Regions from separate parts of the Streptomyces sp. NPDC041191 genome, predicted to be linked through region 1. Evidence: riboswitches for the same ligand, from Rfam matches in the RefSeq annotation. Region 1 holds a riboswitch; the other holds the start of a gene.
The links. Region 1 has a riboswitch for glycine ahead of gcvP (aminomethyl-transferring glycine dehydrogenase). Riboswitches for the same ligand answer to the same signal wherever they lie in the genome.
Positions count from the first base shown of each region.

Region 1 (8,404 bases):
AGCCTGCGCGGGAAGCCCGTGGTCGTCGGCGGTCTCGGACCCCGGGGAGTGGTGGCCACCGCGTCGTACGAGGCACGCCGCTTCGGGGTCCACTCCGCGATGCCGATGGGGCAGGCGCGACGGCTCGCGCCGAACGCGGCCTACCTCGTACCGCGCTTCTCCTTCTACCGGTCGATCAGCGAGCAGGTCATGGAGCTGCTCGGGCGCCTCTCCCCGCTCGTGGAGCCCCTCAGCCTCGACGAGGCGTTCGTGGACCTGGAGGCGGGGGGCGTCGCCGACGACCCCGCGAGCGCGCGGGCCGCGGGGGAGCGGCTGCGGGCCGACATCCTGGCGACGACGGGGCTGACGGGGTCGGTGGGGCTCGCCGCGTCCAAGATGATCGCGAAGATCGCCTCCGAGGAGGCGAAGCCGAACGGGCTCGTCCTCATCGAGCCCGGGACCGAGCGGGAGCTTCTGGGGCCGCGTTCCGTACGCATCCTCCCCGGCGTCGGGCCGGCGACCGGGGAGCACCTGCGCAGGGCCGGGATGACCACGGTCTCCGACCTCGCGGAGGCGGGCGAGGACGAACTCGTACGGCTCCTCGGCCGGGCGCACGGGGCCTCGCTGTACCGGATGGCGCAGGGGTACGACGACCGGGCCGTGGTGGCCGAGCGGGACGCCAAGTCCGTCTCGGTCGAGGACACCTTCGACGTGGACCTGCACGACCGGACGCGGATCCGGGCCGAGGTCGAGCGTCTCGCCGAGCGGTGCGTGGGGCGGCTGCGGGCGTCGGGCCACTCGGGGCGCACGATCGTCCTGAAGGTCCGGAGGTTCGACTTCTCGACGCTGACCCGGTCCGAGACGCTGCGGGGGCCGACGGACGCCCTCGGGGTCGTGCGGGAGGCCGCCGGGCGGCTGCTCGACGCGGTGGACACCACGGGGGGCGTGCGGCTGCTGGGGGTGGGGGTGAGCGGGCTCGCGGACTACACGCAGGAGGACCTGTTCGCCCAGGCGGAGGCGGCGGCGGAAGCGGCGGGGGAGAGGACCGCAGGGGAGGCGGACGGCGCGGCGCGGACGGACGGCGTGGCGGGGGCGGAGACCGCCGGGGCCGCCGGGCCGGTGGAACGCCACTGGACACCCGGGCACGACGTGCGGCACGCCGTGTACGGGGCCGGCTGGGTGCAGGGGAGCGGGATCGGGCGGGTCACGGTGCGGTTCGAGGAGCCGTGGTCGGCGCCGGGGCGGGTGCGGACGTTCGCCGTGGACGATCCGGAGCTGACGGCGGGGGAGGCGCTGCCGCTGGTGAGGCGGGGAACGCCGGTGGGCGGCGCCGTGCCGCCGGCGGTCGCGGGACACGGGGACGGGCCCGGTCCGGACCCCTTCCCGTCCCGCCCGTGACGGCCGGACGGGAAGGGAGGGAGGTCTCCCGGACGCCCGCGTCCCCGGTGGGTCCCGGACCGTCCCGCGGGGCGGCCGGACCGGGTCAGGCGCCTTCCTGGCCCGCCAGGTGTCCGAAGTCCTTGTCCGGGTGGTCCGCGGGGGAGGAGGGGAGGGCGAGGCCGTAGTGGCGGTAGAGCTGGAGTTCCTGTTCCGGCGAGAGGTGACGGCCCACGCCGAAGTCCGGGGCGTCCTTGATGAGGGCGCGTGCGAACGGGACGTGGAGGCCGTCGTCGAGCAGGTCGCTCGGCTCCAGGGGGACGAAGGCGTCCCGGCTGAACAGACCGGTGCGGACGGCGGCCCACTCCGGTACGCCGGTCGCGTCGTCCAGGTACACCTCGTCGACGGTCCCGATCTTGTTCCCGTCGCGGTCGAACGCCTTGCGGCCGATCAGGCTGCGCGGATCGATGTCGGTCTGCACGGTCCCTCCAAAGGGTCGCGGCTCCTCTACCCCCTACCAAAGGGCACATCCGGGATGTCGGCCACTTGAGCGAAGGGGGTCACCGTCGCGCTGGTAGGCTGGGCGTGGCTGTCGACCCCGTGCGGGAGAGTCCCCCGGAGAAACCTTCCGGTGGACGCCGAAGGAGCAAATCCTCCCCGGAATCTCTCAGGCCCCTGTACCGCGCGGACGAGGTCACTCTGGAAAGCAGAGCGGATGTCCGACGGCATGCGCTCTCACCGACGGTGAAAGCCGGCGTGCCGCGAGGCGTGCCGGTGAAACTCTCAGGTTGAGATGACAGAGGGGGAGGCCGTCCGGGCACCCGCGCCGTGGTGCCCCTCGCAGGTCGTGACGACCAGGAGGCCTCCGTACATGACCGCCAACCGCATTCCGCTCTCCGAACTCGAACAGGGCATCCCGTTCGAGCAGCGGCACATCGGGCCCGATGCCGAGGCCCGGGCCAAGATGCTCGCCCAGGTCGGTTACGGCTCGCTCGACGAGCTCACGGCCGCCGCGGTGCCGGACGTGATCAAGAACGCCGAGGCGCTGGGCCTGCCGGCCGCGCGCACCGAGGCCGAGGTCCTCGCCGAGCTGCGGACGCTCGCCGACCGCAACCAGGTCCTCGCCCCGATGATCGGCCTCGGCTACTACGGCACCTTCACCCCGCCGGTGATCCTGCGGAACGTGATGGAGAACCCCGCCTGGTACACGGCCTACACGCCGTACCAGCCGGAGATCTCCCAGGGCCGCCTGGAGGCCCTGCTGAACTTCCAGACGATGGTCGCCGACCTGACCGGTCTGCCCACCTCCGGCGCCTCCCTCCTGGACGAGGGCACCGCCGCCGCCGAGGCCATGGCCCTGTCCCGCCGCGTCGGCAAGGTCAAGAACGGCGTCTTCCTGGTCGACGCCGACGCCCTGCCGCAGACGATCGCCGTCATCGAGACCCGCGCCGAGCCGACCGGCGTCGAGGTCGTCGTCGCCGACCTGAGCGAGGGCATCCCCGCTGAGGCCGCCGAGCGCGGCGTCTTCGGCGTGCTCGTCCAGTACCCCGGTGCCTCCGGCGCCGTCCGCGACATCAAGCCGCTGATCGACGCGGCCCACGAGCTCGGCGCGATCGTCACCGTCGCCGCCGACCTCCTCGCGCTCACCCTGCTCACCTCGCCCGGCGAGCTGGGGGCCGACATCGCCGTCGGCACCACGCAGCGGTTCGGCGTCCCCATGGGCTTCGGCGGGCCGCACGCCGGCTACATGGCCGTCCAGGACAAGCACGCCCGCTCCCTGCCCGGCCGCCTCGTGGGCGTGTCCGTCGACGCCGACGGCAACCGCGCGTACCGCCTGGCGCTCCAGACCCGCGAGCAGCACATCCGCCGCGAGAAGGCCACCAGCAACATCTGCACCGCGCAGGTGCTGCTCGCCGTCATGGCCGGCATGTACGCCGTCTACCACGGCCCCGAGGGCCTCAAGGGCATCGCGCTCCGCACCCACCGGTACGCCGCGATCCTCGCCGCCGGCCTGCGCGCCGGGGGCGTCGAGCTCACCGGGGACGCCTTCTTCGACACCCTCACCGCCCGCGTCCCCGGCAGGGCCGACGAGGTCGTCGCCGCCGCCCGCGAGGCCGGTGTCAACCTCCACCGCGCCGACGCCGACCACGTCTCCGTCTCCTGCGACGAGACCACCGGCCGCGACCAGCTCGCCGCCGTCTGGGCCGCCTTCGGCGTCACCGCCGACGTCGAGTCCCTGGACGCCGTCACCGAGGACGCGCTGCCCGCCGGTCTGCTGCGCTCCGACGCGTACCTGACGCACCCGGTCTTCCACGCGCACCGCTCCGAGACCTCCATGCTGCGCTACCTGCGCCGGCTCGCCGACCGCGACTACGCGCTCGACCGCGGCATGATCCCGCTCGGCTCCTGCACGATGAAGCTGAACGCGACCACCGAGATGGAGCCGGTGACCTGGCCCGAGTTCGGCCAGATCCACCCCTTCGCCCCGGTCGAGCAGGCGCAGGGCTACCTCACGCTCATCACCGAGCTGGAGGAGCGCCTCGCCGAGGTCACCGGCTACGACAAGGTGTCGATCCAGCCCAACGCCGGTTCGCAGGGCGAGCTGGCCGGTCTGCTCGCCGTCCGCGCGTACCACCGGGCCAACGGCGACGAGCAGCGCACCGTCTGCCTCATCCCGTCCTCCGCGCACGGCACCAACGCCGCCTCCGCGGTGATGGCCGGCATGATGGTCGTCGTGGTGAGGACCGCCGACGACGGCGAGGTCGACATCGAGGACCTGCGGGCCAAGATCGCCCAGTACCGTGACGAGCTGTCCGTGCTGATGATCACCTACCCGTCGACGCACGGCGTCTTCGAGGAGCACGTCGCCGACATCTGCGCCGAGGTCCACGAGGCCGGCGGCCAGGTGTACGTCGACGGCGCCAACCTCAACGCCCTGGTCGGCCTGGCCAAGCCGGGGCACTTCGGCGGCGACGTCTCGCACCTGAACCTGCACAAGACCTTCTGCATCCCGCACGGCGGCGGCGGCCCCGGCGTCGGCCCGGTCGGCGTGCGCGCCCACCTCGCCCCGTACCTGCCGAACCACCCGCTCCAGCCCACCGCGGGTCCGGAGACCGGCGTCGGCCCGATCTCGGCCGCCCCGTGGGGCTCCGCCGGCATCCTGCCGATCTCGTGGTCGTACGTGCGCCTGATGGGCGGCGAGGGCCTCAAGCGGGCCACCCAGGTCGCGGTGCTCGCGGCGAACTACATCGCCAAGCGCCTGGAGCCGCACTTCCCGGTCCTCTACACCGGTCCGGCCGGCCTGGTCGCCCACGAGTGCATCGTGGACCTGCGCCCGCTGTCCAAGGAGACCGGCGTCACCGTCGACGACATCGCCAAGCGCCTCATCGACTACGGCTTCCACGCGCCGACGATGTCCTTCCCGGTGGCCGGCACGCTGATGATCGAGCCGACCGAGTCCGAGGACCTGACCGAGCTGGACCGCTTCTGCGACACGATGATCGCGATCCGGGCCGAGATCGAGAAGGTCGCCGCGGGCGAGTGGCCCGCGGACGACAACCCGCTGCGCAACGCCCCGCACACCGCGGCCGCCCTCGGCGGCGGGTGGGACCACCCGTACACCCGTGACGAGGCCGTCTTCCCGGCGGGCGTCTCGGCCGCCGACAAGTACTGGCCGCCGGTGCGCCGGATCGACGGCGCCTTCGGCGACCGCAACCTCGTCTGCTCCTGCCCGCCGCTGGACGCGTACGACAACTGAGGCCGGACGCCTTCGTGACGGGGGCCGGTCCGGAGGGTTCTCCTCCGGACCGGCCCCCGTCCTCCGTCCGGGCCCGTCAGGCGGCGGTCGTCACCCGGCCCGCCGCGAGGGGACGGTGCGGGGCGATGACCTGTCCGTCCGGCAGCAGTTCACCGGTGTCCTCGAAGAGCAGGACGCCGTTGCACAGCAGGCTCCAGCCCTGCTCCGGGTGGTGTGCCGTCAGTCGGGCCGCCTCCCGGTCGGCGGAGTCGGCGGTGGGACAGGCGGGCTGGTGCTGGCACATGGATGGGTTCTTTCGCTGCGTCGTGGTGGATGTCCTGCGGCTCTGCGCGCTCATGGCCGCCCCCGTCGGTCGGTTCGGTTCCGGTCCCAGTCTTGCTCCGGGGGCGGGCTTCCGCAGGCATTTCGCGGCAGCTCGTCCCCTCTCGGAGGGATGCGTCACCCGCAAGGGCGGTTCGGTCCAACCACCCCGTCCCTTCGGGTGGTTCGGGGTGGTCCGGGCGGGCTAGTCCGTACGGGAGGGGCGTTCGGGCGGCGCGTTCGGACGCCCGGCCCGGGCAGCGGCGCGCCCCGTGTCCCGGACGGGGCACGGGGCGGTGGCGTGCGGGGAAGGCTGGTTCAGGCGGGTGCCGGTGAGCCCAGGAGCGGCGGCGCGAGCCGCGTGCTGAGGACGGGCAGGAGGTCGGCGGCCGGGTAGGGGTGGTGGGCCGTGATCCCCGGCGGCGCGGGGGCCAGCGGCACCAGCAGGTCGGCGGCGGCCGGGGCGGCGGCGGTGTCGTCCGCCTCCGGGTCCGCCTGCAGCCAGAGGGTCAGCATGTAGAGCTCCGGTACGGAGAGCAGCCGCGGCCGGTACGCGACCGGGATCTTTTCGGCCTGCTGCAGGGCCCGTTCGGTGGAGGAGACGTACGGTCCCTCGAAGAAGTGCGAGAAGGACCAGCCGTCCGGAGTGGGCGCGGTGTCCGCGGCCGCGATCGTCCGGTCCCCGTTCCGGATCAGGAAGCGCCATCCGGCGAGCCGGGTGCGAGGCGGATGCCCCGGAGCTCCGGTGATGTCCAAGACGTGGACGGGCAGGGGGAGTTCGGGGCTCAGTGGTCCCTGCGCGACCCGCAGGGCGGGGGTTCGCGCCTCACGGACGACGGTCGGTGAGCCGAGCGCCGCGAGGACGCTGCGGAGGGCCGGCCCGGGGGCCGGGGAGGGTCGGAGCATGGTGGGTCGCCTCTCGCTCAGGAGACACGGTGACGCGTGGGCAGGTACGACGGCGCTGTCGGCGGCGGGGCCAGAGAGGGGCCGTGGGGCCATGACGCGGGGCCGTGATCGGGCGCCAACACTCTGCCTCGTCCGCGGAGTTTATACGACACGTGTTCACACAGTGTTTCCGCTAGACGTCCCCGTTATTCCTGGCAAGGCGTCATCAGGACTTCGTCGCGGGGCGGAGAAGCGGAATCAGGAGGACGATACCGCTCCCACCCGCGTATATCGCACGGGCTCGGTCGGCCGAATTTCGACCATGGCTTTCCAGGCAATATGACGTCGGTATATGACGATCATTCGTTGCCTGTGGAATGTGCCATTGGAGTGCTGCGTCCAGCCTATCGTCCGACAAGCCGGTCCCGCAGGCGTTGTGGATCAGCGGGGTGGGCATCATGGTCCGTGACGCGCGGCCGCCATGGTGGTCGCCCAGCCGGGGAAGGACACTTCGATGGGCGAGAAGGTCGTGGCCGACGGGTTCGGCCCGTCCGACCGACAGCACTACCGGAGAAAACTCCAGCAATGTCTGGCGGGACTCGCGAGGCTCCTGGCGGAGAAGAGGTTCGACCGCCCGCGCAATCTCATGGGCGTGGAGATCGAACTCAATCTCGCCGGGGCCGACGGGCTGCCCCGCATGCTCAACGGTCCGGTTCTCGAAAAGATCGCGAGCCCCGATTTCCAGACGGAACTCGGAATGTTCAACCTCGAAGTCAACATCGCCCCCCACCAGCTGGAGGGCCGCGTATTCGACCGGCTGGCGGAGGAGATCGGGGCCGGTATCGGATACGCCGACCGCATGGCGGCGGAACTCGACGCGGGCGTCGTCATGATCGGCGTGCTGCCCACGCTCGAACAGCACGACCTGGTGCCCGAGAACCTGTCGGACAACGACCGCTACGCGCTCCTCAACGACCAGATCCTCGCCGCCCGGGGCGAGGACCTCGTCCTCGACATCCACGGCGTCGAACACCTCCGGTGCACCTCGGAGTCGATCGTGCCCGAGGCGGCCTGCACCTCGGTCCAGCTCCATCTCCAGGTGACACCGGCCCGGTTCGCCGCCGTGTGGAACGCGGCGCAGGCCGTCTCCGGCGTGCAGATCGCGCTCGGCGCCAACGCGCCCTTCGTCTTCGGCCGCGAGCTGTGGCGGGAGTCCCGGCCGCCGCTCTTCCAGCAGGCCACCGACACCCGGCCGCCCGAGCTGCAGTCCCAGGGGGTCCGGCCGCGCACCTGGTTCGGGGAGCGGTGGGTCGACTCGGCCTACGACCTCTTCGAGGAGAACCTCCGCTACTTCCCCGCCCTCCTCCCCGTCCGGGAGGAGGAGGACCCGCTGCTCGTCCTCGACCGGGGAGGGGTGCCGGGCCTCCGGGAACTGGTCCTGCACAACGGCACGGTCTACCGCTGGAACCGGCCCGTGTACGGCGTGGTCGACGGGGTCCCGCACCTGCGCGTCGAGAACCGGGTCCTGCCGGCGGGACCGACCGTGACGGACGTGATCGCCAACGCGGCCTTCTACTACGGCCTCGTGCGCGCGCTCGCCGACGAACCCCGGCCCGTCTGGAAGCGGATGGCCTTCGAGGACGCCGAGGCCAACTTCGACACGGCCTGCCGCCACGGCATCGAGGCGGAGCTGCGCTGGCCCCGCCCGGGACGCGCGGGCGGCGTCGCGACCGTGCCGGCGGTACGGCTCGTCCTGGACGAGCTGCTGCCGCTCGCCGCGGCGGGACTCGACGCCTGGCGCATCGAGCCCGCCGACCGGGACTTCTACCTCGGCGTGATCGAACAGCGCTGCCTGCGGCGGGTGAACGGCGCTTCCTGGCAGGCCGACACCTTCCACCGGGCCCTGGAGGCGGGCCTCGACCGGCGGACGGCGCTCGCGGCGACGACCCGCCGCTACCGGACCCTCATGAGCGCGGGCGATCCGGTGCACACCTGGCCGGTCGGCATCGGCTGAGGCGGCCCCCTCCGCCTCCGACCCGGAGCCTCGCATGGGGGATCATGTCCCCACGGGTTCGGTCGTCCGGGGAAGTGGAGACAGACGTGGTG
Region 1 is NZ_JBVIZC010000021.1:9,283-17,686, forward strand. Features, by position in the region: gene ACZ6AQ_RS28395 (DNA polymerase IV) at 1-1,377, shown strand, start outside; gene ACZ6AQ_RS28400 (PRC-barrel domain-containing protein) at 1,463-1,837, opposite strand; glycine riboswitch at 1,950-2,049, shown strand; gene gcvP (aminomethyl-transferring glycine dehydrogenase) at 2,228-5,113, shown strand; gene ACZ6AQ_RS28410 (DUF5999 family protein) at 5,190-5,396, opposite strand; gene ACZ6AQ_RS28415 (hypothetical protein) at 5,732-6,319, opposite strand; gene ACZ6AQ_RS28420 (glutamate-cysteine ligase family protein) at 6,813-8,312, shown strand; gene ACZ6AQ_RS28425 (CPBP family intramembrane glutamic endopeptidase) at 8,402-8,404, shown strand, end outside.

Region 2 (8,404 bases), on a different contig from region 1:
GCGCCGCGCGCACCCCCCTCATCCGGCGGACCCGGGCCAGCTAATCTGGCCTCCGTCAGACAAGCACCACGAAGGGGCGGAAACAGTGGCGGACATCGAGTCGGCACGCACGGCATTCAACCGGTACGACGTGGACGGGGACGGCTTCATCACCGCCGCGGAGTACAAGAGCGTGATGGCGCAGCTGGGCGACTTCCACGTCACCGAGACGGTCGCCGAGGCGCTCATCAAGCAGCGCGACGACAACGGCGACGGCCGGCTGTCGTGGGACGAGTTCTGGGCGCACCTCAGCAAGGCCTGACCCGCCCGCCCGGACGGGCCGCGCGCCCCGCGGCCGTCGCCCGTCCGGGGCCCGGCGGGGCGGGCCCCGGCGCTGCGACGGAGGGCGGAGGACCGCCGCCCGGCGCCCGGGGCCTCAGCACTCGATGATGTTCACCGCGAGCCCGCCGCGCGCGGTCTCCTTGTACTTCACGCTCATGTCCGCACCCGTCTCCTTCATGGTCTTGATGACCTTGTCGAGGGAGACCAGGTGGCTGCCGTCGCCGCGCATCGCCATCTTCGCCGCCGTGACCGCCTTGACCGCCGCCATGCCGTTGCGCTCGATGCAGGGGATCTGGACCAGACCGCCGACCGGGTCGCAGGTCAGGCCCAGGTTGTGCTCCATGCCGATCTCGGCCGCGTTCTCCACCTGCTCCGGGGAGCCGCCCAGGACCTCGGCCAGGGCGCCCGCCGCCATCGAGCAGGCCGAGCCGACCTCGCCCTGGCAGCCGACCTCGGCGCCGGAGATCGAGGCGTTCTCCTTGAAGAGCATGCCGATCGCGCCGGCCGCGAGGAGGAAGCGGACCACGCCGTCTTCCTTTTCCTCCGGGGAGGCGCTGCCGGCCCCGAAGTTCATGTAGTAGTGCAGGACGGCGGGGATGATGCCGGCCGCGCCGTTCGTCGGGGCGGTGACCACCCGGCCGCCCGCCGCGTTCTCCTCGTTCACCGCCATCGCGTACAGGGTGGTCCACTCCATGGCGTGCGCCTCCGGGTTCCCCTCGGAGCGCAGCTTGCGGGCGGAGTTCGCGGCACGCCGGCGCACCTTCAGGCCGCCGGGCAGGATGCCCTCGCGGGACATGCCGCGCGCGACGCAGGACTGCATGACCCGCCAGATCTCCAGCAGGCCCGCCCGGATCTCCTCCTCGGTGCGCCACGCCTTCTCGTTCTCCAGCATCATCGCCGAGATCGACAGGCCGGTCTCCCGGGCGAGGCGCAGCAACTCGTCGCCGGTCCGGAACGGGTACTTCAGGACGGTGTCGTCCGGGACGATCGGGTTCTCGCCCGCGACGGCGTCCTCGTCGACGACGAAGCCGCCGCCGACCGAGTAGTACGTCTTCTCCAGGAGGAGCCCGCCCTCCGCGTCGTACGCGAAGACCGTCATGCCGTTGGCGTGGTACGGCAGGGCCTTGCGGCGGTGCAGGACCAGGTCGTCGTCGAACGAGAACGGGATCTCGTGAGCGCCCAGCAGGTTGATCCGGCCGCTCGCCCTGATCCGCTCGAACTCCTCGTCCGCGTGCTCCACGTCGACCGTGCGGGGCGAGTTCCCCTCCAGGCCGAGCAGGACCGCCTTCGGGGTGCCGTGGCCGTGGCCGGTCGCGCCCAGGGAGCCGTACAGCTCCGCCCGTACCTTCGCCGTGTGGGCGAGGAGGCCCTCGTTCTTCAGCCGGCGGGCGAACATCCGGGCCGCGCGCATCGGGCCCACCGTGTGGGAGCTCGACGGACCGATGCCGATCGAGAACAGGTCGAAGACCGAGATGGCCACGGGAGGACTCCTTGTGGGGGCTGGACGTCGTTGTCTGCCGGGGTGGTGCAGAAAGCGCGTGGACGGGGGACATGGGTCGGGGCACCGCGCCCGTGTTCCAGTGTGCGCGGTGCCCCGGATGTCCGTACGAACAAAAGCGTACGAAATTACTGCGGGATCACTTCAGGCCGGGGTACAGCGGGTGCTTGTCCGCGAGGGCGGTCACCCGGGCCTTGAGGGCCTCGGCCTTCCCGGCGTCGAAGCCCGGCTTCAGGGTCTCGGCGATGACGTCCGCCACCTCGTGGAAGTCCTCGGCCCCGAAACCGCGGGTCGCGAGCGCCGGCGTGCCGATGCGCAGGCCCGAGGTGACCATCGGGGGACGCGGGTCGTTGGGGACCGCGTTCCGGTTGACCGTGATGCCGACCTCGTGGAGCCGGTCCTCGGCCTGCTGGCCGTCCAGCTCCGAGTCGCGCAGGTCGACCAGGAGCAGGTGCACGTCCGTGCCGCCGGACAGGACCGAGACGCCGTGGGCGGTCACGTCGTCCTGGACCAGGCGCTCGGCGATGATCCGGGCGCCCTCCAGGGTGCGCTCCTGGCGCTCCTTGAACTCCTCCGAGGCCGCGACCTTGAAGGAGACGGCCTTGGCCGCGATCACGTGCTCCAGCGGGCCGCCCTGGAAACCGGGGAAGACCGAGGAGTTCAGCTTCTTCGCGAACTCCTTCTTCGCCAGGATGACGCCGCCGCGGGGGCCGCCGAGCGTCTTGTGCGTGGTGGAGGTCACCACGTCCGCGTGCTCGACCGGGTTCGGGTGCAGACCGGCGGCGACCAGGCCCGCGAAGTGGGCCATGTCGACCCACAGGTGGGCGCCGACCTCGTCCGCGATCCGGCGGAACTCGGCGAAGTCCAGCCGGCGCGGGTACGCCGACCAGCCGGCGATGATCACCTTCGGGCGGTGCTCCTTGGCGAGGCGCTCGACCTCGGCCATGTCGACCAGACCGGCCCCGTCCACGTGGTACGCGACCACGTTGAACTGCTTGCCGGAGAAGTTCAGGCGCATGCCGTGGGTGAGGTGGCCGCCGTGCGCCAGGTCCAGGCCCAGGATCGTGTCGCCCGGCTGGGCGAGCGCGAAGAGGGCGGCCTGGTTCGCGGAGGCGCCGGAGTGGGGCTGGACGTTGGCGTACTCGGCGCCGAACAGGTCCTTGATCCGGTCGATGGCGATCTGCTCGGCCACGTCGACGTGCTCGCAGCCGCCGTAGTAGCGGCGCCCCGGGTAGCCCTCGGCGTACTTGTTGGTGAGGACGGAGCCCTGGGCCTCCATGACCGCGACCGGAGCGAAGTTCTCCGAGGCGATCATTTCCAGGGTGGACTGCTGACGGCGGAGCTCGGCGTCGACGGCGGCGGCGACGTCGGGGTCCAGCTCGTGGAGGGGGGTGTTCAGAAGCGACATGAATCGATCCCTAGGGGGTCTCGGGCCCGGTCTCAGTTCCCGGCGGAGAACGCGGCGTACTCGTCGGCGGTGAGCAGGTCGTCCGGCTCACCCGCGACGCGCACCTTGAACAGCCAGCCGCCCTCGAACGGAGCCGTGTTCACCAGGGACGGGTCGTCCACCACGTCCTGGTTGGCGGCGACGACCTCACCCGAGACGGGGGAGTACAGGTCGCTCACGGACTTCGTCGACTCCAGCTCGCCGCAGGTCTCGCCCGCGGTGACGGTGGAGCCGACCTCGGGGAGCTGGGCGTAGACGACGTCACCGAGCGCGTTGGCCGCGAACTCCGTGATGCCGACCGTCGCGACGCCGTCCTCGGCGTCCGAGAGCCACTCGTGCTCCTTGGTGTAGCGCAGCTGCTGGGGGTTGCTCATGACCTGATTCTCCTGGATCGGGGGAGTGCTGAGGAACGTCGGTCTTGCGGGGTGAGACGCCGGGTGGGACGGACGCGTCACTTCCGGCGCTTGTAGAAGGGCAGCGCCACGACCTCGTACGGCTCGTGGGTGCCCCGGACGTCCACGCCCACGCCCGGCGTGCCGGGCTCCGCGTGCGCCGCGTCCACGTACGCCATCGCGATCGGCTTCCCGAGGGTCGGGGACGGGGCGCCGGAGGTGACCTCGCCGACGACCTCGCCGTCCTTGACGACGGAGAAGCCGGCGCGGGGGACCCGGCGGCCCTCGGCGACCAGGCCGACCAGCCTGCGCGGCGGGGCGGTCTCGGCGCGCTCGGCGGCGGCCTCCAGCGCCTTGCGGCCCACGAAGTCGCCCGGCTTCTCGAACTTCACGACCCGGCCGAGGCCCGCGTCGAAGGGGGTGAGACCGGTGGTCAGCTCGTGGCCGTAGAGCGGCATGCCCGCCTCCAGGCGGAGCGTGTCGCGGCAGGACAGGCCGCAGGGGATCAGGCCGACGCCCTCGCCCGCCACGGTCAGGGCCTTCCAGACGCCCTCGGCGTGCTCGGGCTTCAGGAAGAGCTCGAAGCCGTCCTCGCCGGTGTAGCCGGTGCGGGCGATCAGGGCGGGCACGCCCGCGACCGTGCCCGGCAGGCCGGCGTAGTACTTCAGGCCGTCCAGGTCGGCGTCGGTCACCGACTTCAGGACGCCGGCGGACTCCGGGCCCTGGATCGCGATCAGGGCGTACGCGTCGCGGTCGTCGCGGACCTCGGCGTCGAAGCCGGCCGCGCGCTCGGTGAGGACGTCCAGGACGGTCTGGGCGTTGGAGGCGTTGGCCACCACCATGTACTCGGGGGCCCCGGTCCCGCCCAGGCGGTAGACGATCAGGTCGTCCAGGATGCCGCCGTCCTCGCGGCAGATCATCGTGTACCGGGCGCGGCCGGCGCCCACCGTGGAGATGTTGCCGACCAGGGCGAAGTCGAGCAGGTCGACGGCCTGCGGCCCGGTGACGGTGATCTCGCCCATGTGGGAGAGGTCGAAGAGACCGGCCCGGGTGCGGACGGCGTGGTGCTCGTCGCGCTCGCTGCCGTACCGCAGGGGCATGTCCCAGCCCGCGAAGTCGGTCATGGTCGCGCCCAGGGAACGGTGCAGGGCGTCGAGGGCGGTGAGGCGGGGGGCGGTGGTCATGGGGTGGCTCCCGGGTCCCAAGGGCGTTCGGTGACGAAGACATGACGGGCGAGGACGTCCTCCCCATCTGTCATGGAACCTGAGAGGTTCACCGGGGGCATCCCCGGCTTGCACCTTGGGTGGGGACGCGACGGCGTCCCGCTTTTCAGATCTGCCTCATCCGCGCGGTACGGGGCCTGAGAGATTCAAGGGAGGGTCTTGCTCCTTCGGCGTCCGGGCGCAGACTGTGCCCCGGAACTCTCCCGCGCGGATTCGAGCGGCCGGTATGCGGTTGTAGGGCGATCGTGCCCGTGCAGGGCCTGTCCGGTCCTGGCGGGCACATCATTGCACGCGGTGTCGGCGCGGCAAATCGCTTGTGTCCCATTACCGTTTCTTTACACTTCTTGGGAAGGGCCTCCCGAGGCCCGGCAGGGGGAGACGCGATGACGATCCAGCACACCGGCGCCTGCGCGGCGGGTACCGGCATACCGTCCCGGCGAGCCCGTGCCCGGACCCGGGGGCGGGGCCGGATCCTGCGGGACCTGCGCGAGCGCGGCGGCCGGGGCCCCCGCACCCTCGCCTTCGCCCCGGGCGACCTCGTGGTCGTCTCCGGGCTCCCCGGCAGCGGCAAGTCCACCCTCATGCGGCGGGCCGCCGAAGGGCGCGGCATCGACTCCCAGGACGCCCGCGAGCGGTGGGAGGCCCGGATGCCCCGGCTCCTGCCGTACGCCGTCTACCGCCCCCTGGTCCGGCTCGCGCACTACGCCGGGCTGCGCCGCGCCCTGCGCTCCGGCGCGAGCGTGATCGTGCACGACTGCGGGACCCAGTCCTGGGTGCGCGGCTGGCTCGCCCGCGAGGCCCGCCGCCGGGGCCGGGCCCTGCACCTGCTCCTCCTGGACGTCCCCCCGGGCACCGCGAGGGCGGGCCAGGACGCCCGGGGCCGGGGCGTCTCCGGGTACGCCTTCGCCCGCCACCGCCGCGCGGTCGGCCGGTTGCTGAGGGCCGTCGAGTCGGGGCGGCTGCCGCACGGCTGCGCCTCGGCGACCCTCCTCGACCGGGACGCCGCCGACACCCTGCGGACGATCACCTTCCGGGAGGCCGCCTGACGGGGGCGCCCGCCGGCCGCCGGGGCCGTCCGTCCGGGCCGCCCGTCCGACCGCCCGTCCGGACCGACCGGACCGACCGTCCGACCGCCCGTCCGGACCGACTGCCCGCCCGCCCGTCCTGACCGACCGCCCGCCGGAAGGGGGCGGTCCCGGACGCCCGTACCCCTCCCTTCCGGCCACGGCGGTGCCGGGGCGGCGTTAGGGTGCTGCCGGGCGGCCGGAGCGGCAGGCCGGCGCGAGGAGGGGAACGGGACCGTGGACGTGACGTGGCCGGGCAACGAACTGGAAGAGGTGCTGGCCGCCTCGCTCGGCGACCCCGGGGCGGGCGGCCGCCTGATCGAGGTGCTCGGCCGCAGCCCGGTCTGGGTGCCCCTGCCCAACGGCCGCGCCCCCGACGGCACCGGCCCGGACCTCGCCACCCTGGAGCTCGACGGCGCGGCCTACACCCCCGTCTTCAGCTCCGAGCAGCAGTTCCGCGCCTGCGTCGGCGACCACATGTCCTTCGCCGTCGCCCCCGCCCGCGACTTCGCGCGCGGCCTGCCCCCGCAGCTCGGCATCGCCGTGAACCCCGGCGGCGTCGTCGGCGTCCCGCTGCTCCCGCCCGCCGTGGCCGAACTCTGCCGCGCCGGCCGGACCCCGCTCGACGGGCCCGCCTCCGGCGGCCGCGTCCGGCTCTTCGAGCCCGACTGGCAGGACGACCCGGTCGACTTCCTCGCCGCGGCCTCCGCCGAGTTCGAGGCCATCGGCATCGTCACCACCGCCCGCCGCGCCCTCGCCAGCGTCGAGGGCGCCGAACCGGCCCTCTTCGTCGGCGTCCAGCTCTCCCGCTGGGAGGGCACCGACCGCACCGAGCCCCTGGACGCCCTCGGCCGCGCCCTCGGTCGGGTCGAGGTGGCCTGGCCGGTCAACCTCATCCTGCTCGACCTGGCGCAGGACCCGGTCGCGGACTGGATGGTGGAGCGGGTGCGGCCCTTCTACCAGCGCGCCGCCGTGTGAGCGGCCCCCTGTTTAAGCTGAACTGACTCGGCGGCCGCGCGGACCTCGCGGCCGCGCACACGTGGTGGACGGAAGAGGGGCGGAACCAGGGTGAGCGCGTCAGGCACGGCCGAGGACAACGGGGCCTCCTCCGCCCGGGCGGAGCCGGGAGCCCGGGGGAAGGTCGAGCACGCGCTGAGCCAGGTGGCACCCGGACGCTACGACGCGTACGAGGGGCTGTTGCACGCCCTCGCCGACGGCGAGCTCACGATGCTGCTCTGGCAGGGCTCGCCCGGCTCGCCCGACGCCCAGTACGGGAACATGGAGGTCGACGGCTTCGGCTACGCGCCGTGCGTCACCTCGTCCCGGGAGCTCGCCGCCTCCGGCTGGAACCGCGCCCACGAACTCGTCACCGGCCGGGAGATCGCCCGCGCCCTCTACCCCGACCGCTGGGGCGTCTGGCTCAACCCGCACGCCCCCGGCGGCGGGGTCGGCATCCCCTGGGCCGACCTGCGCCGGATCGCCACCGGCCTCGACCGGATGCCCGCCGGGCCGCTGCGCGTCACCGAGCCCGCCCTGGAGATCCCCCAGTTCTACGCCCTGCTGACCCAGAACGCGCACCGCACCCCGGCCGTCCGGGCGCTGCGCCGCGGCTGGGTGCAGCCCGCGCTCGGCTCCCCGTACCTCGTCATCGGGCTCGACCTCTACGACACCTCCCCGGCGGCCGTCGACACGGTCCGGACGATGATGCGCCAGTCCATCGGCGGCGTCCCCGACGGCCTGCCCGTCTCGACGGTCGCCCTCTCCGACGCCTACGACCCGGTGGCCCTCTGGCTGCGGGCGAACGCGCGCCCCTTCTACGACCGGGAGGCGCACGCCGGCCGCGGCTCCGCCGCCCCGGGGTACGGATACCCGCCGGCGGCTCCGTCCGGATACTGAGACGCCCCTCCCGCCCCGTACGGCCCGGCGGAACCGACCCGGCTCTTCGTTCGCCCCAATTCAAGAGGTCGAAGGCCGCGTTGGGCGACATGTCCGGTTGCGGGGAAGAGGACCCGAGTTGGTCCGCTCACGTCCGCGTGCCGTCCGCATAACGGAATTCACAGCACCGCATCACGTTTGGGCAACCATTCCCCGCCAGGTCTGGCGGGTGATCACAAACGCGTTGAAGACTCCCGGAACACCGGGTACCCGGCTCCTTTCGAGCAGGTGCCCCGCAGGTTGTTCCACCGAGCCGCCACCCGCGGCGGGCAAGGGCCGGCTACCGGCGGCCGAGAGGGGTCCTCACCACGATGACGGCACCACTGCACGAGACGAGTGCGGGTGCGTCGACCGCCACCGTCGACGGCGCGCCCGCCGCCCCCGGCGTCCCCGGCCTCCCCGACAAGGAGATCCAGGGCCGTTCGCCCTGGAAGATCGCCTGGACCCGCCTCAAGCGCGACAAGCTCGCCCTCGCCGGCGCCTTCGTCGTCCTCTTCCTCGTCGTGGTCGCGGTCTTCGCGCCG
Region 2 is NZ_JBVIZC010000007.1:117,226-125,629, forward strand. Features, by position in the region: gene ACZ6AQ_RS15735 (EF-hand domain-containing protein) at 86-301, shown strand; gene ACZ6AQ_RS15740 (L-serine ammonia-lyase) at 416-1,801, opposite strand; gene ACZ6AQ_RS15745 (serine hydroxymethyltransferase) at 1,959-3,227, opposite strand; gene gcvH (glycine cleavage system protein GcvH) at 3,260-3,640, opposite strand; gene gcvT (glycine cleavage system aminomethyltransferase GcvT) at 3,718-4,842, opposite strand; glycine riboswitch at 4,998-5,097, opposite strand; gene ACZ6AQ_RS15760 (AAA family ATPase) at 5,265-5,927, shown strand; gene ACZ6AQ_RS15765 (enhanced serine sensitivity protein SseB) at 6,183-6,923, shown strand; gene ACZ6AQ_RS15770 (enhanced serine sensitivity protein SseB C-terminal domain-containing protein) at 7,014-7,841, shown strand; gene ACZ6AQ_RS15775 (ABC transporter permease) at 8,192-8,404, shown strand, end outside.
Region 2: another riboswitch for glycine. It lies ahead of gcvT (glycine cleavage system aminomethyltransferase GcvT); the one in region 1 lies ahead of gcvP (aminomethyl-transferring glycine dehydrogenase).